Linked DNA regions of Acaryochloris sp. CCMEE 5410. Each later gene encodes a partner of the first gene's protein in a complex. Links are inferred from orthologs where the notes say so. Each region holds a gene or a part of one and is shown on either strand. Other genes may lie near its edges.

Region 1 (17,181 bases):
TCGGGGACTGGATGTCGAACGAATCAGCCATGTGATTAATTACGACATTCCCTACGATACGGAAACATACGTCCATCGCATTGGGCGCACTGGGCGAGCTGGTCGACAAGGAGATGCCATCCTGTTTGTGTCTTCCCGGGAAAAGCGGATGTTGCGCTCCATTGAGCAGGCCACCCGCCAGCCCATTCAGCCCATGCCAATTCCCAGTCATGCGGATATTGCCGATCGCCGGATTGTCCAGTTCAAGCAGGTGATTACAGACACCATAGAAGATCAGGACCTTGGCTTCTTTGAAGACCTGATCTCCAACTATCAACAAGAACAGGACCTGAGCTTACGAGAAATCGCTGCGTCCCTGGCCTACTTAGTCCAAAAAGATAAGCCCTTGGTCCCCCCCAAAGAAGATTTGTCTTCAGACCCAGGCCATGCGGTTCAAACCAGTAACTGGGCCGCTGATTTGGGTAAGCCTTCCCATCAGCAAATGCAGCTCTTCCGCATTGAGGTGGGTCGCCAACATGAGGTAAAGCCGAAGAATATCGTCGGTGCGATCGCAAATGAAGTCAACCTCGCCCCCCGCTACATCGGTCAAATCAAACTGTTTGATACCTTCAGCACGGTCTATCTACCGGAGTGCATGCCGAAGCCCATTTTTCAACATCTCAAACAGGTTCGAGTCCGGGGGCAGAAGTTAAATATTAGTCTGTGCACAAAAGAGGAGCGATCTAGAAAGCGCTCCGGTAAATCCGTCCACAAAGGTCGCCATAAAAAGCATTCTCACCGCAAAGCAAAGGCTGGCAAAAGCTAAATTCGTCAATCCTTTGTCTTTCTCACTCTGAACAACCCTCAGAATGTAGGGATGAGACAACCACAGGATTGACCTTGATCAGAAAAATCTAAAGCATAGCCTCGGTTTATTTTCCTAAACCCGGGGAATAGGGAAGTCTGACCTTATAATGTTCTACAGAACTCGACGAGAACACATCCAACCTCTACTATATGTTTGCTTTAAGCGGCTACGAATATCTATTAGGCTTCTTACTCCTGTGTAGCTTGGTCCCAGCCTTAGCCCTCAGTGCATCCAAAGTCCTTCGTCCCAGTAACCAAGGGGCCGTTCGGCGGACAACCTATGAATCCGGCATGGAGCCTGTCGGTGGAGCTTGGATTCAATTCAACATTCGCTACTACATGTTTGCCCTGGTTTTTGTCATCTTTGACGTAGAAACGGTCTTTCTCTACCCTTGGGCGGTAGCGTTCCATAAACTAGGTGTTTTGGCCTTTATCGAGGCTCTGATCTTTATTGCCATCCTGATTGTAGGTTTGGTTTACGCCTGGCGAAAAGGAGCCTTAGAGTGGTCCTAGTTAGGTTAGATATCCACTCTTCCTCTTTCAAAAAACGTCTTCTTCATTTTCTAGCGCATATCAAAGGAGCAAACGGTGGCAGAGTCCTCTTCCGAATCAACCCAAGACGAACAATCTGTTGCAGAAGAACAAGCAGCACCCATTATTGAAGCAGGTCCTGTCGCCAAGCATCTTACCCAAGCAGGTTTCAAGGTTGAAGCCCTGGGTGCCGATCATCTCGGCGTAGAAATGATCAAAGTGACCGCTGACCAGCTGGTGGATGTGGCAGCTACTTTGGTCGATGACGGATATAACTATCTCATGTGCCAAGGCGGATATGATTCAGGGCCAGGCCAAGAGTTGGTCAGTATGTATCATCTGCTGAAGCTCAGTGATGATGCAGACCGTCCACCAGAAGTCAGAATTAAAGTTTTTCTCTCTCGAAAAGATCCCCGCGTTCCCTCTCTATATTGGGTCTGGAAAGCCTCTGACTGGCAAGAGCGTGAGTCCTATGATATGTATGGCATCGTCTATGAAGGTCATCCGAATCTGACGCGTATCCTTATGCCTGAAGATTGGGTCGGCTGGCCCCTACGCAAGGATTACATCAGCCCTGATTTCTATGAACTCCAGGATGCTTATTAATCCCGTCTAATTTTCGGTCAAGACGAAAGCCCCGCTGATTAAATCAAGCGGGGCTTTCATTTCTCAAAAATATAGCAATATTAGTCGTCGCGGCGGCCAGCAATAAAATCTTCAGTCATCTCGTAGGCTTCCTGATCCGTAAACTGCTGAGGTGGATGTTTCATAAAGAAAGATGAGGGAGAATGGAGAATTCCACCTTTCTTGGCTTGAAGGGCCAGTTTGCAGCAGCGAATAGCATCAATAGACACTCCGGCAGAATTAGGAGAGTCTTCTACAGACAGGCGAAGTTCCAAATTCATCGGCACATCGCCAAATAGCTTCCCTTCCATGCGGATAAAACAGACTTTATTATCCTGTTGCCAGGACACATAATCGCTTGGCCCCACATGAATATCATGATCTTCTAAGCGATCACCCAAAACCGCCTGAACCGCCTCGGTTTTCGACTCTTTTTTCGAGGCGAGGCGACTGCGATTCAGCATATTCAGAAAGTCTGTGTTACCCCCTGTATTAAGCTGATAGGTTCGCTCTAACTTTACCCCACGCTTCTTAAATAAGTCGGACAGAGTGCGATGGGTAATGGTGGCTCCTAGTTGAGCTTTAATATCATCGCCAACAATGGGGAGGTTATTTTGCTTAAACTTCTCGGCCCACAGGGGGTTACTGGCGATAAAAACCGGAATGCAATTAACAAAGCCAACGCCCGCGTCAATTGCACATTCTGCATAAAAGTTCGTAGCTTCTTCGGAACCGACGGGTAAATAGTTGACGAGAATCTCGGTCCCAGAGTCCTTAAGGGTTTTGACAATATCTGCTTTAGACGGTTCTGCTGCCTGACTGAGAATAAACGTATATTCAGGCTTGTGATCGGTCATATGCTCAGAAAAGCCATCCAAGACTTTACCCATAGAGACTTTGACGCCACTGTCGGGAATATTTGGGCAAAAGACCGTGGTGCAGTTAGGCGGAGAAAAAATAGCTTTAGAGACATCCTGACCCACTTTGCGCTCATCAACATCAAACGCTGCAACGACTTCAATATCGTGGGGTTTAAACCCACCGATATCCCAATGCATGATGCCAATGGCGTCCTCAGGGCTTTTAGTTCTGTAATATTCAATCCCCTGAATCAGGGAGCTTGCACAGTTGCCAATCCCTATTATCGCTATCTTGATTTTTTCCACTAAAACTTATCTCCTTCGCAGAATTTAGGGTTTTGAGCAACCTGTTTGTTATCCAACCAAATGGCCGTAATGTAAAGCCCTTCATCTAAAAATTTTGATGGCAGCCAAACAGATACGTTCTTGTGCGAAAAACTGCTAGAGCTGATCGCGACAATCCCTGAATATCAACAACTTTTTGGTGAAACAGTTCAAGAGTCTGATGAAAACACCCTTCCCAAGTAGATACAACGACAAAAGACCAAAACAATTGTTCCAACAGCCCAGGTTCCCATGGGATAAGAACATCATTGGGGTTGGATTCTCGCTTTAGTCTAGGTCCAGCATGCCAAGGAAGAAGATCAAATCTGTTCACCTAGTATGTTAGGGGACAACGGTATAGCGCATATCCCTGCACTCTACTAGAAGATATTAACTTAGCTTTCACCATTCGTTAACCGGAGTTAACCAAAAACCTATGGTAAACCGAAGCGGTACACAAAAGAAGTAAATTCTTGAGATGCCGGAAAATGGCACCAACCCCATATCGAACTTTATGCAGATGGGACGTTGTCGGTATGAGTTGACGATCGCAATGCTGTAGCGAGTCGAGTTGCTGAAATAAAGCGGTGTCAGTTTGGGCTAAAGCAAGGGGTAAACAAGCCCGTTTTCTCTGACATGTATCGCATAACATACAGAGTCTATATCCTTACGAATTGGGAGGTATTGACTAATCACTAGGATGAGTAAGATCTTAGGGTTTGCTGACAAATCAACCTAAAAATCGCACGTTAGATAGAAGTAACGCTCGGTTGAGTTTGACAGCCCTCGTAAATCTAGCAACCTCCATTCGAAAAAGCGGTTGCCTTGACTACAAAACTCAAATTTGATCAGCGCTAAATTTTGGGAAGCTGGTCAATCTCAAAATACTGATAGAACTGATTGGTCACCTGCACCCGGTAAGACCGTCCAGTCGATTGGCGACGTCTTTGCACAAATCCTTGATCAATCAAGTCATGAACATGCTGATAGGCACCTGACCCCCTTAATTCCACCAAATCAGTTTGGGCAATGGGACCTTTCAAGGCAATTGCCGCTAATGTTCTTAAGGCACCTACTCCAATATCAACGGGAACAAGGGTATTCACCATGCTTTTGTAAGTTTGACGGAGTTGCAGGCTATAACCACCATCAGTTTCAACAATTTCTAGAGCACTATCTCGATGGGCATAATCTTGCATTAGTTCGATCAAGGCATCCTCTGCATCATCGCGATCACATTGGGCGTATTCCACAATTTTGCTGAGGGTCAACGGTTGGGCTTTGAGATAGAGAATGGCCTCAATCACCGTTGCTAAACGGGTAGATGCGGCTGTTTCAGTAGTACCAACCACAGTAAACGCTCCTCGAACAATGCAGGGGTAAAGACAATCTGTCTTGCGCCAATGATAGCTTCTCTACCCGCGATCGCAACAATAGGCCAGGATTTAATCCAAATTGCGTCCCGTTAGTTCCACAAAAATATCTTCTAGGTTGGCAGGACGAACCATCATCCCCACCCGATGGGTTTGACGATCCAGATAGTCTTGGGCTGCCGCCAAGGTGGGGAAAAATTGGTAATCCCATTGGGGACGGCTACTTTCTCCCACCTGTTTAACCAACAACCCTTCTCCATGCTGTTGTTTGAGTTCTGCCAGGGTGCCTAGGGCAATCAGTTGGCCCTTGTCGATAATACCGATGCGATCGCACAAGGATTCCACCTCTTCCATATAGTGGGTGGTCAGTACAATTGTCATTCCTTGGTGGTTTAACTCCTGGATAATTTCCCAAATTCTTCGCCTCGATTGGGGATCAAGCCCGACCGTTGGCTCATCCAGAAATAAAATTTGAGGCTGGTGCAGAAGCGCTCTAGCAATTTGCAGTCGGCGCATCATCCCGCCCGACAGTTGGCGGACAACATCTTGCTGTCGCTGCAGCAGGTCAACATAGTCCAAGTAGTGGTGAATTCTATCCTGGCGGAGGGATTTGGGTAAATGGTGCAGGCGGCCATGCATCTCCATATTTTCCCAAACCGTTAGATCCTGATCCAAACTGACCTGCTGCAAAACCACACCAATTTTGCGCTTAATTTTTTGCCCCTGATCAATATCCAGCCCCGCAATCTGAATATTTCCTTGAGACGGTTTGGTGAGGGTGGTCATCATCCGAATCGTGGTTGATTTCCCAGCTCCGTTCGGCCCTAGCAGTCCAAATATCTCTCCTGATTGAATCCCTAAAGACAGGTTATTGACCACTGTAACTTGGTTATAGATTTTGGAAATATTCTGAAGAGAAACAGATGAATTCATGGATGTGATACGATAAATTGTTCCGCCGACTTCATCTCCTTTCGGTTAGGTGGCGTTAAAGTCCACTAAGATTCGAAGTCCATCGTCCTTGTTGAGGTATTTATGGCTAAGCGCCGCAACCTAAAAAAAGAAAAAGCCCTGCGAAATCAAGCTTATGCCCGGAAGTTTCGTAAGCGTTCAGGATCTGGCCGCTTCGGTCGACGTCAGTATAATTCTAATCGTCAAGAATCCAATTCTGACAATCAAAACGGAGATAATCAGGACTCGAACAACTCTTCTGATACAGCCACAGCTTCAGATTAGTCTTTCCTAAAGCCGTTATCCTTGCTTCGGGGGCCTTTTTCCCGAATATATCTAGCTAAACTTGAGTATCCAAGGGTGATGTAACCTTTGGATGCTTTTGTGTGGGCGGGTATAAACTGTACTTGATCCGTCCTCACTCCTTTGTAAGGTTGGTTGATAGGTTGATCGACCTCGTTTTTCTCAGTTTTCTCAGCAAACCCTCTAGTTCCTCTCAGGTTAGTGCTTTTATCTTTTCAGGAAAACATCATGGTTTTCTCAGAGTAAAACCCTAAGATACCGGCAAAAGAGCTGAGAGGAGTATATTAGATGGGATAGATTTCTAATGCTGTTCATTACACAATTAAACGGATTCTTTCACCTTCTTTTGTTATCCTTTGCAAGCTTGAATTAAAGTTGTCAGCCGCATAAAAGCTTAGGGGTACCATCGCAAGAAGACCGAGAACCGTTTAGGCAAAGGGGAGACTATGCAAACCATTCTTGCTGGGGATATTGGAGGCACTAAAACCATTCTGCGCCTCGTTAAAGCTGAACCGTCGCTGTCCCTACCCTCCATTCCCCAACTGACAACCATATCCGAGCAGACTTATCCAAGCCAAGACTTTCCAGACTTAAGCCCTATGATTGAGCAGTTTCTGGCTCAATTCGATACAGGAACGGCCACCCAGGCAGCCTGCTTTGGCATTGCTGGCCCTGTGGTCGATGACACGTCAGAACTCACCAACTTATCTTGGTCTCTAAATGCTCGTCGTCTGGAGTCAGAGTTTGGCATCAACCGTGTTGCCTTGATCAATGACTTTGCTTCAGTGGGGTATGGCATTTTGGGCTTAGGAGAGCAGGATATTGCGACCCTGCAGGCAGTCCCTGCAAACCCGAAAGCCCCCATTGCCGTCATTGGTGCCGGTACTGGATTAGGGGAAGGATTCCTAATGCCGAATACTAAAGGTTATCAAGTCTTTCCCAGTGAAGGGGGGCATGCAGATTTTGCGCCCCGCACACCGATCGAATTTCAGCTGCTCGATTTCTTGCGAGAGGAGATGAAGCTAGACCGGGTTTCTGTGGAACGGGTCGTATCCGGTACTGGGATTGTCTCAATCTATCGATTTCTGCGCAGTTTAGGGCAACATTCAGAGTCATCTGAAATGGCTCAAGTCTTTCAAGCCTGGGAGCACAGGGAGGATACAGCCGAAAATTTAGTTGATCCAGCAGCTGCGATCGCACAAGCCGCATTGCAGAAAACGGATCCCCTTTGCCAGCAAACCTTAACCCTCTTTGTCGAAGCCTATGGAGCCGAAGCCGGGAATCTAGCCTTAAAACTGTTGCCCTATGGGGGACTGTATATTGCCGGGGGGGTAGCAGCCAAAATTTTGCCCCTACTGCAGACAGGTGCATTCCTTAAAACATTTCAAACCAAGGGACGGGTTAGTCCCCTCCTTCATAAAGTCCCCATTCATGTTGTACTCAATCCCAAAGTGGGGCTCATGGGTTCTGCTATTTATGCAGCCCAGCTCTCAGCAGATTCTTAGAATTTATCCGCATAATGGTTGCGTTGATTTCGACTGCTCTGGGAAAGAGTTTTTCGTTTCTATCCCCATCTAATCCTGAGGAGTTTTAGCAGCCCATGACACAATCTTCGTTCTCTGGTGTGAACATCCCTCCCATGGATGTTCATAATCGCAAGCTGGTGAATAACGTTCATCCGCCTGATTGGGTGAATCCTACCCCGGTTGAATGCTATGACCTCGTTGTGATTGGTTCGGGAACGGCGGGTTTAGTTACCGCTAAGGGAGCAGCTGGTTTAGGGGTTGGCCTTAAGGTCGCCCTCATTGAAAAGCATCTGATGGGTGGAGATTGCTTAAACGTTGGTTGTGTCCCCTCCAAATGCCTGATCCGATCTGCCCGCGTCGCTGCTGATATGCGGGATTCTCAACCCTATGGGATTCATCCACCCACCCAGATTGATGTCGATTTTCAAGTCGTGATGGAGCGGATGCGTGAGGTTCGCGCCCGCATTAGTCCCGTGGACTCTGCTGCTGCCGCTGCTAAATCTGGGGTAGATATGTATTTAGGAGAGGGCAAATTTACAGGTCCCAATACCATATCCGTAGATGGTAAAACCCTCCGGTTTAAGAAAGCCGTGATCACCACAGGCGCAAGAGCGGTTCGCCCCCAGATCGAGGGCATTGAAGACGTTGGGTATCTCACTAACGAAACCGTTTTCTCCTTGACGGAGTTACCCCAGCGATTAGCCGTGATTGGAGGTGGACCGATTGGCTGTGAACTCGCCCAATCCTTTCATCGACTTGGTAGTCAGGTGGTGCTCTTCCATCGAGGGGCTCATCTAATGAGTAAAGAAGATGCTGATGCGGCAGAAATTGTCCAGCAAGCATTTTTAAAGGAAGGCATTAAGCTGGTGTTGGCTTGTCAGATGAAGCGGGTCGAACGTACGCCAGCGGGCAAAGTGATTCACTTTGTTTGTGATGGCCGAGAAGAATCCGTGGTGGTTGATGAAATTTTGGCCGGTGCTGGGCGCGATCCCAATGTCGATGGACTCAATCTTGAAGCGGTAGGGGTTGAATATGACAATCGCAAGGGGGTCGCCGTCAACGACTACCTGCAAACCACAAACCCCAAAATCTATGCAGCTGGTGATATCTGCATGAACTGGAAATTTACCCATGCTGCTGATGCCGCTGCCCGCATTGTCCTTAAAAACACTTTATTTTCACCTTTTGGTATTGGTAAATATAAACTCAGCGATCTGGTGATGCCCTGGGTAACGTTCACGGATCCTGAAATTGCCCATGTTGGTTTATATGAGGGAGAGGCCCAGGACCAGGGTATGGATGTTAACACCATAAAAATCCTGTTTGATGATGTGGATCGAGCCCTTGCAGACGGAGAAGAAGATGGTTTCGTCAAAATCCATCTCGCCAAAGGCTCAGACAAAATTATTGGGGCCACCATCGTCGCCCGCCATGCAGGCGAAATGATCAGCGAAATTACCACGGCCATGATTGGCAAAGTGGGTTTGGGCAGTATGGCCAGCGTTATTCACCCCTATCCCACGCAAGCATCTGCTATTAAGCAGGCGGCAGATGCCTACCGTCGCACCTTGTTAACACCAAAAACCATTAAGTTCCTGGGCTTGTTAACCAAACTCTCCTAGTCGCTTACTCAAAAACTCCAAAAATATTTGGCGCATTTTTATAGCCAGTCCATACCTCCTGGCTGTAAGTTTGGGTGTTGTTATCTATATCAAGGAAGATCTGAATGTCCTCAGCTTTAGACGCCAATCACAAGTGGTGGCACGGGGGAGTAATTTACCAGATCTATCCCCTGACTTTTGCCGATGGGAATGGGGATGGGGTGGGTGATTTACGGGGGATTATTCAACGGCTGGATTACCTAAACGATGGCGACCCGGATAAAACGGCTGACTTGGGCATTGATGCCATTTGGCTGTCTCCCGTTAATCAGTCGCCCATGGTGGATAACGGCTACGATATCAGTGATTATCGGGATATTTGCCCCATCTTCGGCACCCTAGCAGAGTTCAAAGAGCTGCTAGAGCAATGTCATATCCGAGGGATCCGGGTGATTATGGATATGGTGCTGAACCATACCTCCAATCAGCATCCCTGGTTTCTTGAATCCAGCACTAGCCAGGACAATCCCAAAAGCGATTGGTACCTCTGGCAAGATCCGGGCTATAAGGATGGGCTTCCCAATAACTGGTTGTCCTATTTCGGCGGGTCGGGCTGGACTTTTAATGAAGACCGTCAGCAATATTACTTTCACGTTTTTAATGAAAACCAGCCTGATTTAAATTGGCGCAATCCTGAGGTGAAGGCCGCCATTTATGACATGCTGCGCTATTGGCTTGATATGGGCGTTGATGGCTTTCGGCTAGATGCCTCTAGCGTCTATAGCAAGGACCAATATTATCGGGATAACCCGGTCAAATTCGGGGCAACCGATAAGAATGCCTACTATAACCAGGATCACCTCTACGACAAAGATCTGCCTGACAACCATGGGATTATTCGAGAAATTCGTGCCCTGATGGACGAGTACGAAGACCGGGTCCTGATCGGTGAGACCTTTATCGACAGCCGTTTATATGACTCCAATAGCTTCTATGGGGTCAATAATGATGAGCTGCATCTCCCCTTTGCCTTTGAATTTCCCTTTAGTCCTTGGTATCCCGGCTATTTACAACGGGAAATCGAAAAGAAGGAGCGCATCACCCCGACTGGGGCTTGGCCCACTTATTTTCTGGATAACCACGATTTACCTCGCCATTTATCTCGCTGGATTGAATGTGCCTTATGCACGAACCCCACGGAAATTGCTAAGGCCGCAGCCACTCTCCTGTTAACGGTACGGGGAACGCCTGTCCTTTACTATGGCCAGGAAATTGGCATGGTAGACAACGAAGATATCCCCCCAGAACTACAACGCGATCAGGCGGTGGTGGCTAGCCCCACAGGAGAGTTGCCCCCCAACCGAGACGGCTCCCGTACGCCGATGCAGTGGGATGGGTCTGCGAATGCTGGGTTTAGCTTTGGTAAGGAGGTTACCCCTTGGCTCCCAGTTCATGCCAACTATCAGGAAATTAATGTCGAAACGACTTTAAAAGATGAGGAGTCGATCTTAAACTTCTACCGCAAGCTACTCTATGTGCGGGCTCAAAGTGAGGCACTCCGGTTTGGCAGCTGGCGGACGCTGATTCATTATCCCTATGAACATATGGCTTATCTGCGGGAGACGGCATCTGAGCAGGTGCTGATCTTGATCAATTTTGCCTATGAGAAACCTTTAGAGTTGGATGAGTCGATCACCCCAGAGGGCTGGACGGTTTTAGCTTCGAACCAATGGGAGTCTGGGAAAACCTTGGCACTCCCTGAGAATTTGCAATCCTTCGAAATTGATGTTTTAAGAAAAGCATAAAGCTCAGGCGAACATCCCAAAATTATTGGTCCGTTTACATAATCTTCATGCAGTTTCAATAGAAATATTCACACCAATTCAGCTTCAGACAAGCGACCTTCAATCGGGTCATACCCTTTCAGCTGTTCGATGGAAATGCCTGAGTCTGACTGAGGAACTTAATCTTACAGACGTGGAGGTTGATTCTGAGCAGCAGGGGATATTACTGTTGTTGAAAGATTGACGCAATAAAGCCGAAAATAGAAGTGTCATCCGAACTATATGTCGATTTTCTATCCATAGACGACACCTGACATATAACTCCTTTGAGGAGGTAGTTCTACGACATCTGGCATCTAATATCCTGATATAGGGACATACATCAGACTGTTGTAATCATAGTTACGTGCGCAATTCAAGTGCTCTCTGAAATCAACAATCCGGAATTTGCTCGCATCAAAACCGACATCGCGGCGCACTCTCGACTCCACGGCTACTATATCCTCGGTCTTGTTTCGATTCACGCCTTTCGTACCGACGGTACCTCGCAAGAGATCATCCTCAAAAAACTCATCGATCACTTCGATGACGACCCGACCGAACCCGATCCAGACTTCGTGCCGGATCACGGATGGACCGATTACGAAACCACTCTCGATCGTGCACGTGCTCACACCATTGAATCACTGGTTGGTGGTCGCCCTATCGGTCATGCAAACGAAACAATGTCTGAACAGATGGCCGGTGAATTGTTCGATCGCTTTGTCGCAGTTTGTGGCACAAATCCTCGGTTCTATATTGGGCTTGGTATTGGTGATCGCAAATATGCGTTCATGTACGGTGTATTGATTGTCGCGGATGATCGTGCTGGAATACTATGGATCGTCGAGAGTGATTGACGAAAAGTGCACATAACCGGAGCCACGGGCCGCGCGGGGCCTGAAATCAATGTCGTTCGCCGCGGTCCTGTGAACGGTGACGTAAGATTTCATTGACACCAAAGCATCCAAAATTCAACTTCTTTTAATTCTGGAATGTAGATCAGGGGGACAGTCACTACAATACCAACCGTCTACATGGAAGAAACTATTTCTCTGAAGTTTCTCTGGGTAAGGGTTTTGCGGGTGGGGTGATGTTGCGATCGCTCACGCACCACCTCAACTAGATGAATCAGTACAGTTCTAAGCAATGTAGATCAGATTGTTCTAGGAGTTCTTGAATAGCTTCCTGTCCAGCACGGATGAGAGCTTCAACTTGATGTGTAGGTGAATTTCCACACCTTAGCCAAACTACTTTTGGGGGAGAACCTTACAATCGACTTCGGGCGTAAGCACAGAATCGGGGATGTATGGCTCAAAGAAAAACGGGTCAAGGACAATAGATCCTGTACCCGAATCAAAAACTTGTCATGAGCCTAACATCGCAATTGCCAACCGTACTAGAGCATCACGAATTTCTAGAACAGGTCGAAGCACTCAAAGAAGCACCCAGCCTGAGTCAGATGGTTTATATCGTTCTGCAAATGGGTTTGTTTTTGGCTCGCTGGCTTCTGGAGGATGAACTCTCACGGCGAGCAAAAACAGTATTGGAATGGCCGAGGTGTCCCACTTGCGGAACCCGCTTGCACTCGAAGGGATGGGAATCTCGTCAGATGCAGACACTGGTGGGAAATATTGCCTGAAAGCGACGGGTGGGTCGTTGTCCCCACAGGTGTCCAGGTAGTCTATCCGCTCCTTTGGATCAATCCATTGGGATTACCTCCTATCAGCACAGCAGTGAAGAATTGGTTCGTCTAGGCTGCTTGTTAAGTCTATTTATGCCCTATGAACTGGCCAGTTGGATGCTGAGTCAGTGGAGTGGTTTATCCGTCAGCTCATCAAGCTTGTGGAGTTGGGTGCAAGTCATGGGCAACAAAGCTTATCAGGAGCTAGAGACTCAACTCAAAGCTCAAGCCTCAGGTGACCAGACTCCTTGTGAAGCGATTTCAGAGGTGTTGTCTGTTCTACCTTTGGCCATTGCTGCTGACGGTGTGATGGTGCCCTTTCGCCCCACCCCGAAAACCCCAAGGGAAAATCCAGTGGCGAGAAGTCAAAGTTGCTATCTTAGCCCGCCTAGGAACACGGGGCACCCGAGCACAAAAGCGTGTCCCCCAACTACTACGTCGAAGACTGGTGGCAGTATTGGGCGATATCGACCAGTTCATCCCCTTACTGCACCTCGAAGCCCGCAAACAAGACTTTGAATCGGCCCCAAGCGTCATCTGGTTGAGTGATGGGGGCGAGGCTTCTGGCGAGTCTACCGCACCTTGTTCTCTCACTGTGCTGTGGCAGTTCTCGATTTCTTTCATGCAGCAGGCCATCTTGCACGAGCAACAAAAGCGATGTTTGGGGATGCTCGCTCTGCTCAAGCCCAAGCCTGGTTTCGGCGCTGGCGACACCAATTGCGACATGGGCAACACCTATTAGTATTGCGGTCCTTGACGATGTTGATTCACTCACAATTGTTTACGGGCAAATCTTTTACGACGTTGCTCCAGGTACAGGCTTATTTCCAGCGCCATCTGCGACACATCCAATATCGCCACTTTGAACAACTACAGATACCGCTGGGGTCAGGAATGGTCGAAAGTGCTTGTAAGTGGCTGATTCAACAGCGCTTTAAGGGGGTTGGTATGCGCTGGAGTGAGGATGGTTTCAATCATCTACTCATGCTGCGGCTTGCCTGGGTCAATCAACGGTTTGACTCCCTATTCCCAGGGGTAACCATTCCGAAGTCTAAGGCATCCCCGATCCATTAGCTACGCCCATCGACTTCTCTCTGCAAAATCTGCATCTTGGATCACAGTGCAGAAGTCGTTTAACTTAACTCCCAAATCTCTTTATCTGTCTTCTCTGCTAGCCCATGCAACTGGACATGGCTGGCTTTAGGGAAAACATCAGCCCAGCGAGTCACCAGTTTTCGGCTTAAATTTTGATCAAATAGTAGGTTTAAGCAGCACTCACCGAAGCGACTAAACGATGATCCCGATCAGCCGCAAATTCTAAACAGGCTCTAATGTCTGCTTCTGTCAATTCTGGAAAGTCATCAATAATCTCAGCAACAGACATACCAGCGGCTAACCAGCCCAGAACATTGTAAACCGTTATCCGCATCCGACGAATGCAAGGCTTACCACCACGCTTATCTGGCTCAATAGTGATGATGTCGCGGTAGCTCATAATCCAGTTATTACGCTTATTATGTACATCTAAGTCTAGAGCAGGCTAACACTGTGCTGCAATGGACGGAACCAAGAAGCCAAGGCTGCTGGCTGCCGTTGAATTTTGCCGTTAGATTTCATTGACACCAAAAAAGCACCCAAAATACAACGTCCTTTAATTCTTGAATGTAGATCAGGAGGACAGTGGCCATAATGCCAACTGTCTATATGGAAGAAACTATTGCTCTGAAGCTTCTCTGGGTAGGGGTTTAGCCGGTGGTGTGATGTTGCGATCGCACAAGAACTGATCCACCCGGTCCAAAAAGGCCATATCCTCCTTGGGAAAGTTCACAGAAATTGGTTGTTTTTTCGCAAACCACCCCCGTTTGGGAGAGGGTACAGGCCGTAAAAAGTCAAAGGCCTGATTAAATTTTTGGGGCGTGGTCATAATCGGTGCATCCAAATGGCAGGGAATAATGCGGCGAAAATTCCATTGCGCCACTTGATCTGCCCACTGGAGCACCACCTCAGGATTGCGGTTAAAAATCAGCTTTCGCAGAATGGGGGCGACAATCGGATTTCCATTTTGGCGAAACGTATCGAAGGCTCTCTTCCAGTCAGGATTCCACTGGACGGGGAATAAGCCAAAATAAGCTTTCTTGGATCGATCAGGGGCCTGCCGAGCATCCTTAAAGGTTTGTTTGGTGTTAACAACGTCCAACACGCTCGGCTGGAAATAAAAGGCGAATAAAGCCATGCGCTGCCACCCTTTGCGCCGAACCGTTGGCGAATCTTCAACCACATCGAAGGCATTATCCTTGGCATGGAACAGCATAGGATAGGGCGAAAACTGCAATACCTGAGGCGGGTTTACAGGAATAGAAACAATCGAATCCGTAATCAATAGGGTTTTGGTTGGTTTGTGATAGAGGGCGACTTCTTCAAATGGCCCGAGACCTAAATCCACCGGTCCTAAAATGGCATAGTCAAATTCATCGGCAAAGGGCGTATCGGCACTGCTAGCCGGAAGTTTTTGGGTTTGACGGCCAGATAGCCCCAGCCAACTCAAGGGAATATTGAGTGGAAACGTCCATTGGCTGGGAGAGACAAAAACTTGGGCTTTGGGGAACCGTTTAGAGAAAGGTCCCGTAAACACCTTATGCTCAATTCCGGATGCAGTCGGCAGGATGATGTATTTAATCTCACCATGCTGTTCAATCAGATCTTTGACCAGGCGGATACATTCCCGTGTGGGGGCAACTGGCGCATACACCAACAACCCTCCTGCAGCCAGTTTAATAACGGTCATCCGCACCGGAATAATCACATAGAGAATGCCCTGGAGCTGCTCAAAGGTCCAAATCTTTCCTTTGACAATCTCTCTGCAGAGGGTCCGACGTTGACCATAGGGGTACAAGGGCACAAAAGGCCAATAGGGCCATGACCAATCCCTGGAGCGTTGGGGTTGTTTGGGTTCTGATTGATTTTGCTCGCTTCTCTGGGTTGTTGCCACTACCACGCATCCACACTTCAATGATTGCCGCAAAGCGATCGTCTTTGCCTCAATTTAAGAGTGTAGACAAATCCTTGGCTAAAATGTTTGGCATCAAGAAATATTCTCTGGGTCAGCCGAGTCAGCAGACCGACCGATACAGACATCGATTATTGACAGAAGCTAGGACTGCGGCCAATTTAGAGAAGGGTTGATAAGTTGGTTTTGCTCTTGTACTGGCAAAGGAGAGCCAGGCAGCAAATTGGGCCAAGAATTTGACAGCCAAAATAGGGTAACCATGAGCATGACAATCATCGTGGCATGACTGAATACGACGAGGGTCTTGAACTGACTATCCATAATTGGCCTCTCTCTGTAATGCTAAAAGTAGGCTGCCGACGTAGCGATATGAGTCTACAGTGCCACAGGGAGATTCTAAACGGTCAGTTCTTTATATAAATCAAAGAAAAAAGGCCCCAAAAGTATATTTTAGAGCCATTAGCAGGTGATATCTGCATTAGAGGATTTATAGAAGCTTGCGCCCCTATGCCTATATATCGGTCGGCCCTGGAGTTTTTACGCAAGTTCTGGGAAAGATTTAGAAAAATATTTTGGTCGTGCCTGAAAATGCTTACGCCCAAAGGATTTCATAAGATAAAAATTTATACAGGAACTCAACATCAGTTCCTTTTCTCTGTTGCTAGCTCATTGAGAACTGCACCGAGAGCATTCAAGGTAGGATCAAAACCACTAGCGTTAAATCTTAGTCAACATGGCCAAGCGTTCTTCTTCCTCAGTCTCTGATCAAGCTTCTTCTCCAGAGGATCAGGACTTTACGAATTCCATGCGCATTGTCGGTGGGGTCGGCTGGTCCAGCGTCATGACCTTAATCATTGGTATTGTCTTGGTGCTAATCCCTCAATATCCAAGACCCTGGCTGTGGTATGTCATTCCTTTGTGGGTTGCATTATCAGGATTGGGCGTCTTTTTACAATGGTCCGTTGCCAGAGGCCCCTGCCCAAAGTGTGGTTTGGTTCAATCCGTACCCCCAACCTTGAAGCGCTGCCCCAACTGTCGCAGCTATCTGAAAGCGGTTGATCGAAAAATCGTCAAAGTGGGCTAGAACAATTCCCATTCAGGAGATGACAACATTTTGAGCTGCTGAATTCGATGGCTGAAGTAGCTATCGTCTAGGCGACAGTTATCGTGGACCTTGGCTGACTTTAGGCCAATGGACCATTGCCAGATGTGGGCCGCCTGGGAAAAAGGCTGAATGGAGTCTTCTTCCTTGGGAGTCACAGCCTGAACGGTCTGATAGCCCTCTAGGAATGAGTTGCGGACCTTCTTTTCCATGCCAGTGCGAGCTGATACATGAAGGAACTTGGCTAGCTCAAAGGCCCGCCAACCATACCCACATTGGTCAAAGTCAAATAAGGTGACTTGGTTATCGTCGGTGAAATGAACATTGCCACTATGGGGATCGCCCCAGCACACACTCCAAAAAGGCGGATCTTTGGGCATGCCTTGCAGTTTGTTTTTAATTTCAGCAATGATTTCGATGATGTATTCCCGATCTTTAGGGCGATGTTGTAGAAAGGGTGCGATCGCATCTAAGGAATCATCTAACAAATAATCAAGGGTTAACGGTTGCCGATGGGCCTGGCTATGAAAATCCGTCGCGACTTGATGGAGCCGACCAATGGTTTCCCCCAGTTTCTGACCTTGGGTATAGTTCAGATCTCCCAGAGGGACCTGGCCCGGCGCAAA
Region 2 (8,938 bases), on another replicon or contig:
AGTGGATTTAGTGGTTAGCTCATACTGGTAGAGCCAATCTGAAAATACCTTTTCGTTGACTTTGGCCTGGTCTGGTACTTTTCCTAAGGATGTTTTGAACCATCGAGGTCGTAGAAAAGGTTTACGCATTTGAGCAGCGGAATACATCGTCCGATATTGAATGGTATGGGCGCGTTCAATACGGCTGTTTTCGTAGTTTTTCAGAGCGTTTGCTAGATTGTCCTGTTGAGATAAACAGGTGGATAAGGCCCACACGTCTTCAAAGGTGGTGTTGGTGCCTTGTCCTAAGAAAGGTGCCATTGGATGGGCGGCATCCCCGACTAGGGTGACTCTGCCGTTGCTCCATTGGGGCAAGATCATAGGTTCGCATACGGGTCTTTCAACGATGGTGACTGCATCTGTGAGGTTCACCAGTTCTTGTAGGGCAGAATGCCATTTGGAGAGTTCCTGCAGGACTTGGGTTTTGGCTGCTTCGGGATGTGGGGAGCGATGGCCATGAGGTATGGCCATCTCTAATGCCCATGAGATATAGCCTTGGCCGTTATCTAGGAGGATTAAGCTTTTGCCTCGCTTGGCAAAAATGGTGGTGTGGTGAGGGGGAAGCAAGGGATGCTGATATTTTTGGACGCCACGCCAGGTCATCCAGCCGCCATAAGCTGGGTCTTCTAGGTCAAAGAGTTGTTTGCGGACGATGGAGCGGATGCCGTCTGCGCCAATGAGTAGGTCAACGGTTGCCGTTTCGCCATTTTTAAAGGACAGATTTACGCTTTGTTGGCTCTGGTCAAAGTGAATGAGTTGGTGATTGAGGTGAAGGGTTTCTGAAGGGAGTTTGGTCCTCAATATTTCCTGGAGGCTAAACCAGCGCACGGCTAGAAAGGGCTGATCGTAATCGTCATCTTTGACAGGTCGGTTAAGAAGGGGCCATCCTCTAGCGGTTCTGATTCTGAAGCGATTAAGTTTTGAACCTTGTTGTTTGAGTTGTTGAACAATATCGGCATCAATGGCGGCTAGGCTTCTGACTCCGTTGGGGGATAGGGTTACGCCAGCACCAATGGGTCGAAAGGCTTTGGCGCGTTCATAGATGTGGACTTCTATGCCTTGTTTTCTGAGGGCGATTGCTGCGGCTAGTCCTGCGGGGCCTGCACCGATGATGCCAACTTTTTTGAGATACGTATGTGGGGACTGCTCTAGTTGCATAGATTAACCTGAGTTCGGGATAAGCAATCTCTGAAACTATTGATTTTGCGCCTTTTATGATTTTCGCTTGGCTTAGACATCTGCGAATAAGCTCCGATATAGGGATTATTCTTAATAAAGCGGACTGATTATCAATAAGAGATGGTTTAGTTCAACGGTTGATTTTCTGAACCGTATACCTGAAAAGGATTTCTCGTATTTCTTTATCCCGAACTCAGGTTAGATTAGGAATGAAGAGTCTTCTCCCGCCAACATCTAACGCTTGTAACGTTGAAGCGCTCACCAATAAATTCGATTTGTCGAATCTGTTTTGTGCCATTGAGGGTTTTCCGTTTCAGATACTCCCTAATCTCCATCCAGCGAATTTCGCCTTCGGAAGTGCGAATAACTAGCATGACTGGATATGCTTGATTCATCCAGTATTCAACATGCCGCTGCTTGGGAATTTTAAAGATTTCCACTCCATCTTGTTTTCTTTCTGACAGATAAGAGTCACCTGATTTGAGCTGTAAGTAAAGGCGTTTACCCGTTGCTTCGCCATAATCATTCTTAAATTCAATCTCCATGTCAAGGCCGTGGTCACTGACAGTGAATTCACGGGAGATTTGGCCAGCTAAAGCAACAATTGAGATGACATCACCAACCAGAGCACGATCTTTACTTTCGTTATCCAGTGCATCTTGGTCTTCTGCTTCCAAAGTGTAATGCAGCCGTTTGATCTGATTGTTGGCTATTTGTGGTGTCTTATAAGACACCTACCACCAACGTAGAACACCATTGATTGCAGATGCATAACAACGGTGACCGTCTGAGCTGAAGGCTACGCTATTGATTGAGGCAGTGTGGCCCTTCATCACTCGCAAGGACTGTCCGCTTTCCACATCCCAAAGCCGCATCGTACAGTCTTCAGCACCTGAGAGAGCCAGGCGACCGTCAGCACTGAATGCTACGCTCATGACAAATTCAGTGTGGCCTCCCATCACACGTAGGGTGCGTCCGCTTTCTAAGTCCCATACTCGCACTGTTCTGTCATCAGAACCTGAGAGTGCAAATCGGCCATCAGCGCTAAAGGCCACGGTCCATATGGAGGAATCATGGCCTTCCATTACTCGTAGGGTGCGTCCGCTTTCTAAGTCCCATACCCGCACTGTCCTGTCATCAGAACCTGAGAGTGCAAATCGGCCATCGATAGTGAAGGTTACGCTCAGTACAGTGCCAGTATGGCCCTTCATCAAACGTAGGAGTTGTCCACTTTCTACATCCCATAACCTTACTGTTCGGTCTTCAGCACCTGAGAGAGCCAGGCGACCGTCAGCACTGAAGGCCACGCTCCAGATGATGTCAGCATGCCCCGTCATCACTCTAAGATTTTTTCCGCTTTCAATATCCCACAGCCTTACTGTTCTGTCAGATGATCCTGAGAGTGCTTGGCGACCGTCGTTACTAAAAGCCACACTCAATACGGTGTCTGTGTGATCCTTCATCACTCTAAGATTTTTTCCACTGCCGATATCCCACAGCCGTAACGTTTTATCTGAAGAGCATGAAAGGACTTGACGATTGTCGGAGTTGAAGACCATACCATTGACATAGCCTGAATGACCCTTCAACTCAATTACACCTTGCTTGAGATTTTTTGAGTCCAGAATCCGAGTGTCTTCGTTAGTTTTAAATCTGTTCGGTTGATTATAAATATCAAGGCTAGCCTGCATATGTCCATCACTGATGACTAAACTGGGCTAGTGACTTTTGAAGAGGTGTATCATCCAGTTTGTATGGCATATATCAGTGGACTTGATTCAGTGAAGCTTTGAACTGAAAGGTATCGCTTTACTGCTCTCCCACTGTCCCAATTGACACATATAGCATCGACAATCGGGAAAAACCTCACCCTCCCTCGACTTTTGCGAAAACTCGCAAGTATATTCTAAAACTAGAATTGTCGGATTTAAGTGTCAGCAGCAATAGTTGGAGGGTGCAAAGCTAGTACTTGCTTGAGATATTGGCCTGTATAAGACTCAGCGACATTCGCAACCGTCTCTGGCGTACCCGTTGCCACCAACTCACCGCCTCGATCACCACCATCCGGCCCCAGATCAATCACCCAATCCGAGCAGCGAATCACATCCAAATTATGCTCAATCACCAATACTGAATTGCCCTTATCCACTAGCCGCTGCAACACATCCAGCAGCTTGTGAACATCATAAAAAGACAACCCCGTCGTCGGTTCATCAATCAGATATAGCGTCTTCCCCGTTGCCCGTCGAGACAACTCCGTCGCCAACTTCAACCGCTGCGCTTCCCCACCCGACAGCGTTGGAGCCGTTTGTCCCAGCCGTACATAGCCTAGCCCCACATCCACCATCGTTTGCAGCTTATTCGCTGCCTTAGGGATATTCTCACAAAACTTCAGGGCTTCCTCCGCCGTCATCGCCAGCACATCCGCAATCGACTTACCCTTGTACTTCACCTGTAGTGTTTCCCGGTTATACCGTGCCCCCTTACACACCTCGCACTGCACATAGACATCCGGCAGGAAATTCATCTCAATTACATTCACGCCTTGCCCACCGCAGGCTTCACAGCGCCCGCCCTTAACGTTGAAGGAAAAGCGACCGGGTTTATAGCCACGGGCCTTGGCTTCCACCGTTTCCGAAAACACACTCCGAATCACGTCAAACACCCCCGTATAGGTGGCGGGGTTAGAACGAGGCGTGCGGCCAATAGGGGATTGGTCAATGACGATGGCTTTATCCAAACTTTTTAGGCCCGCCACCCGATCTAACTCAATTGGGAACGGCACCTTAAAGCCCAAGTGATGCTGCAACGCCGGATACAGCAGCTCATTCATCAAGGTCGATTTCCCCGACCCCGAGACCCCGGTAATACAGACCAGCTTACCCAAGGGAATTTCCACATCCAGGCTTTGGAGGTTGTTGCGATAGGCATTATGGAGGCGCAGTGCTCGGCCATTCCCAGCTCGGCGTTCAGGCGGGGTAGGAATCACTCGTTTCCCAGACAGATAAGCCCCCGTCAAGGATTCATCGTTATCCAGCAGTTCTTCTAAGCCCCCCTGCACAACAATATCGCCGCCATGCACCCCTGCGGCAGGGCCAATGTCCACTAGGTGGTCTGCCGCTCGAATTGTATCCTCGTCGTGCTCAACCACAATCAAAGTGTTGCCAAGGTCCCGCAGCTTGGTTAGGGTTTGTAGCAACCGGTGATTGTCCCGCTGATGTAGGCCAATACTAGGCTCGTCCAGAACGTAGAGAACCCCCGTTAGACCCGCACCAATTTGAGTCGCCAGACGAATTCGCTGGGCCTCTCCTCCCGATAGGGTCATGGCGGTTCGATCTAGGGTCAGATAGTCCAACCCCACGTCCAGTAAAAACTGCAATCGGGCCTTAATTTCTTTGAGTACCAGCTCCCCAATTTTGGCCTGGCGAGCACTCAAGGTCATGGCATTAATCCGTTCCAAGCAGTCGCGAATAGAAGCGCTGGTCAGATCGGGCAAGCAGAATTGGCCCATCCGCACTGATAAGGCTTCTGGCTTCAGTCGCCGCCCCCCACATACTTCACAGGGCTGCTGAATCAGATATTTTTCTAGCTTTTGCCGATACTGCTCGGAGGTGGTTTCCCGATAATGCCGATCCAGCAGCGGAATCACGCCCTCATAGCGTTTGTGATAGCCCTTCGATTCCCGATAGCGAGAATCCACTTCCATATAGATGGGTTCTTTGGTGCCATGTAAAACAATATGGCATTGCTCGTCCGTTAGATCGGCCCAGCTTGTTTGTAGCTCAAACCCAAACGCCTGCCCCACGCTGTAGAGCAGCGAGAAGTAATAGGTATTGTCTTTCTCCGACCAGGGAGCAATGGCGGCATAGACGGGCAAATTGGGGTCCGGGACAATTAAATCTTCGGAAAAGACCTTAAGGCTCCCCAAGCCATGACATTCTGGGCAGGCCCCATAGGGAGAGTTAAAGGAAAATAAACGAGGGGAGAGTTCTTCCATCACTGCCCCATGCTCGGGACAGGCAAAGTTCTCGGAGAAGACAGAGAGTTTGGGTTGGGTTTCGTCACCGTAGCTGCCTTCTGCCTCGGCAACTTTCAGCGACTTGGCCTGGGTAATGGGCACCACCTTATCGGAGGGGGCAGGCAGGATCTCTACCATCACGATGCCTTCAGCCCGTTGCAGTCCAGTGGAGAGGGAATCCGCGAGTCGTTCCTCAATCCCCGGCTTCATCACTAGCCGATCCACCACCACTTCAATGTCATGCTTGAAGTTTTTATCCAGATTAATGGCATCGCTCAGTTCTCGCACGTCACCATTCACCCGCACCCGGACAAATCCTTCCGAAGCCAGACTAGACAGCAACTTTTTATGGGTGCCTTTTTTGCCGCGAACCACGGGGGCCAGAATCTGGAACCGCGCTTTCTCCGGCAGGTCCATCACCTGATCAACCATCTGGTCAATGGTTTGGGGCGTAATGGCACGATCGCAATGGGGACAGTGTGGTTCTCCTGCCCGTCCGTACAGTAGGCGCAGATAATCGTAGATCTCGGTGACCGTACCCACTGTGGATCGAGGGTTGTGGGAGGTGGATTTTTGATCGATGGAAATGGCGGGACTCAGACCCTCAATGGCATCCACATCAGGTTTATCAACCTGGCCTAAGAACTGGCGGGCATAGGCACTGAGGGATTCCACATAGCGTCGTTGCCCTTCCGCAAAGATGGTGTCAAAGGCCAGGGAAGATTTTCCTGACCCCGACACGCCCGTAAAGACGATCAGCTGATCGCGGGGGAGGTCTAAATCAATATTTTTGAGGTTATGCTGACGGGCTCCCCGAATTCGAATCCGATGGTCGGCGGGAATCTTCGTTTTCTTGACCCGACCATTGGGAGAGGAACGACTGGCCGCTGCTTTCTTCTCTTGTTTGGGAGCATTAGCGCGGCGGGGCATAGTAACATTTTGAAAAATTACTTAATAATTCTACCGCTTATTTGTAGGCTTCTTGGGGCAATTAGGCTGCTGATTTGGGTTTTGCGGTTAGCCATTTGGCCGCCAGTCCGCCCCCAATAAAACCAAACAGGTGGCCTTCCCAGGAAATATGAGGCATAGTTGGCAACAAGCCAAACAGCATACTGCCATAGACAATCGACACAAACACCGACAGGGTAATGGCAGGCCAACTGCGCTCAAAGTATCCCCGAAATAGAAGATAGCCGAGGTAACCGAAGACCAAGCCACTGGCCCCAATATGAAGGGTATTACTGCCGCCAATCAGCCAGGTGCCTAGACCACCCACCACCATCACAATCAAACTGACGGAGAAAAAGTCCATAATCCGCCGTACCATCACCAATCCGCCCAAGACCAAGAAAGGAGCTGTATTCGCGATTAGATGTCTGAAGTTGCCGTGTAGAAAAGGCGCAAATAGAATACCCCGTAGGCCAACAAGGCTACGGGGTTGAATACCAAACTGAATCAGTGAATCACCCGTCATCCAATTGATCAGTTGGATGCTCCAAAGTGCGATTGCACAGAGTCCTAAAATTTGAAGTTGGGTTTTGAGCTGATCTCTCATGCAGGTTGCGATGCGCTACATCTCAAGCATAATCAGCCTAGCAGTGAGATCGCCACTCTTGTCTCCAAGATAAGACGGCCTGCTACCACTTCAGCAAATTGAACTGCTCCATATCGACTGTGTCACGGTTGCGGTAGATGGAGAGGATAATCGCCAAACCAACTGCCGCTTCGGCGGCCGCAATGGTAATGACAAATACGGTAAATACCTGACCATTAATACTTTGGCCATCCAAAAAGTTGGAGAAGGACACTAAATTCAAATTAACGGCATTCAGCAGTAGCTCTACCGACATCAATACCCGGACTGCGTTACGGCTGGTCACTAGACCATAGATGCCAATACAAAATAGGGCAGCCGCTAAGAGTAAAAAGAACTCAAGGTTCATAGGGATTCTCTAAAATTCTCCAAGACTTAAAAACGGATTCAGCGCTAAGCAACAGGCTCTTTGGGGCGCTCTGGTAATTCTAGTACTGGCGCTGGCTCTTCTCCCACAATGGCGGTTTCTTCACCAATAATGGTTTCCCGGCGGGCTAAGACGACTGCACCGACCAAGGCCATCAGCAAAAGAATAGAAGCCAATTCAAAGGGCAACAAATAATCTGTGAAGAAATGGATGCCAATAGTTTCTACAGAGGAAGCAGGAGGTGTGAGGGCCATATCCACCGGCCAGTTGGTTTGCAGGACCATGGTTGCCAGCAGGGTAAACAGGGCCAAGGACACAAAAGCGGTAGAAACTTTGCGAATCCAGCGTCTGGGTAAGGGTTTAAAGTCTTCTGTTTTATTGACCAACATGATCGCAAACAGAATTAGGACGTTTACCGCACCCACATAGATCAGGATTTGGGCCGCCGATACGAAGTCTGCATTCAGCAAAATGTAGAGACCCGCAATGCTTATAAAGACTGCACCTAGGGTAAACGCTGAGTAAACAATGCTTTCAAAAAGAACCACTCCCAAAGCAGCTCCAAGCATCATGACAGACAAGAGAATGAGGGAGACGAGCTGAACCCCTTCTGCAAGATTCACTGATTAGCCCTCCTTGGTTTCGGGTTGCGGTGTGCTGGCTACAATCTCGGCGGGGGTTTGCCCAGCTCTGGGTGCCATATGGTCCACGTTATGACCATCCATTTCTGATTCTGGTAAGTAAGCAAACTCGCGAATGGGGGTGACCATTGGATCTTGCGTCACTTTGTAGGGTAAACGTCCCATCGCTACGTTATCGAAGTTCAGCTCATGGCGATCGAAGGTCGATAGCTCATACTCTTCGGTGACCGAGAGACAGTTTGTGGGACAGTATTCCACACAGTTGGCACAGAAAATACAGACCCCAAAGTCAATACTGTAGTGCTTGAGCTGCTTCTTCTTGATCTCCTTATTGAATTCCCAATCCACTACGGGCAGATTAATCGGGCATACTCGAACACAGACTTCGCAAGAAATGCACTTGTCAAATTCAAAGTGAATGCGACCGCGAAATCGCTCGGAAGGAATCAGCTTTTCATAGGGATACTGCACCGTAATCGGACGGCGTTTCATATGGTCGAAGGTCACGGCTAGACCTTGGCCAATGTAACGAGCTGCTTGGAAAGATTCTTTTCCGTAACTGGTGACTTGATTCAGAAACTTGAGCATGGATGTTCACTCTCAGATGTCGGCAGATGAAGGCTGGCGTTAGTTTTAAGTTTAGAAAATTTACCTTGTGCCTATCCACCAAAGGCAAAAGGAAACGCTAATTTCAGACCGGCGGTTAGAAGGAGATTCACCAATCCCACAGGCAGTAAAAATTTCCAACCAAAATCTAAAAGCTGGTCAATACGGACGCGAGGAACGGTCCAGCGCAACAAAATAGCTAGGAACAGGAAGAAATAGGCTTTCAGCAGGGTCATTACCAAGCCTAGGCCAGCCGTCACTAACTCAAAAATGGCATTGTTGGGATCGACATTAATCCAGTCCGCAATCATGGTTGCTGGAATAGGAAGGTCCCAACCGCCAAAGTAGAGGACCGCTACCAAAATTGAGGACAGTACGAGGTTGACGTAGGACCCCAAATAGAACAGAGCAAACTTCATGCCTGCATATTCGGTTTGGTAACCGGCGACCAATTCTTCTTCCGCTTCGGGTAAGTCAAAAGGGAGACGCTCACA

Evidence for each region.
Region 2: the proteins of ndhC (region 1) and ON05_RS12195 are in contact, whole or in part, in a cryo-EM structure (PDB 7NYH), measured with the Escherichia coli proteins. The link is inferred for Acaryochloris sp. CCMEE 5410 from one-to-one orthologs.

The regions. Positions count from the first base shown.
Region 1 is NZ_AFEJ02000002.1:126,463-143,643, forward strand. What follows is about bases 1-2,677. They hold ndhC (photosynthetic/respiratory NAD(P)H-quinone oxidoreductase subunit C), read left to right. Parts: upstream 1-996; coding sequence 997-1,359; downstream 1,360-2,677. Other genes in these bases: ON05_RS21345 (DEAD/DEAH box helicase), read left to right, coding at 1-805; ON05_RS21355 (NAD(P)H-quinone oxidoreductase subunit J), read left to right, coding at 1,435-1,983; ON05_RS21360 (inositol-3-phosphate synthase), read right to left, coding at 2,064-2,677. Outside these bases: more of ON05_RS21360, read right to left, coding at 2,678-3,167; ON05_RS21365 (hypothetical protein), read right to left, coding at 3,598-3,837; SMC-Scp complex subunit ScpB, read right to left, coding at 4,040-4,537; ON05_RS21375 (ABC transporter ATP-binding protein), read right to left, coding at 4,631-5,491; ON05_RS21380 (hypothetical protein), read left to right, coding at 5,594-5,794; ON05_RS21385 (glucokinase), read left to right, coding at 6,259-7,317; ON05_RS21390 (mercuric reductase), read left to right, coding at 7,413-8,960; ON05_RS21395 (alpha-glucosidase), read left to right, coding at 9,065-10,744; ON05_RS21400 (hypothetical protein), read left to right, coding at 11,143-11,622; ON05_RS21410 (DUF433 domain-containing protein), read right to left, coding at 13,711-13,941; ON05_RS21415 (DUF4336 domain-containing protein), read right to left, coding at 14,161-15,435; ON05_RS21420 (hypothetical protein), read left to right, coding at 16,187-16,537; ON05_RS21425 (phosphotransferase enzyme family protein), read right to left, coding at 16,534-17,181. UniProt on the Escherichia coli protein: NDH-1 shuttles electrons from NADH, via FMN and iron-sulfur (Fe-S) centers, to quinones in the respiratory chain. The immediate electron acceptor for the enzyme in this species is believed to be ubiquinone.
Region 2 is NZ_AFEJ02000001.1:2,664,885-2,673,822, reverse strand. The notes cover bases 6,023-8,938. They hold ON05_RS12195 (NADH-quinone oxidoreductase subunit J), read right to left. Parts: upstream 7,821-8,938; coding sequence 7,224-7,820; downstream 6,023-7,223. Other genes in these bases: nuoH (NADH-quinone oxidoreductase subunit NuoH), read right to left, coding at 8,498-8,938; ndhI (NAD(P)H-quinone oxidoreductase subunit I), read right to left, coding at 7,824-8,426; nuoK (NADH-quinone oxidoreductase subunit NuoK), read right to left, coding at 6,874-7,179; ON05_RS12205 (rhomboid family intramembrane serine protease), read right to left, coding at 6,228-6,791; uvrA (excinuclease ABC subunit UvrA), read right to left, coding at 6,023-6,166. Also shown: ON05_RS12225 (NAD(P)/FAD-dependent oxidoreductase), read right to left, coding at 1-1,197; ON05_RS12220 (DUF4365 domain-containing protein), read right to left, coding at 1,422-1,952; ON05_RS12215 (WD40 repeat domain-containing protein), read right to left, coding at 1,953-2,909; more of uvrA, read right to left, coding at 3,146-6,022. UniProt on the Escherichia coli protein: NDH-1 shuttles electrons from NADH, via FMN and iron-sulfur (Fe-S) centers, to quinones in the respiratory chain. The immediate electron acceptor for the enzyme in this species is believed to be ubiquinone.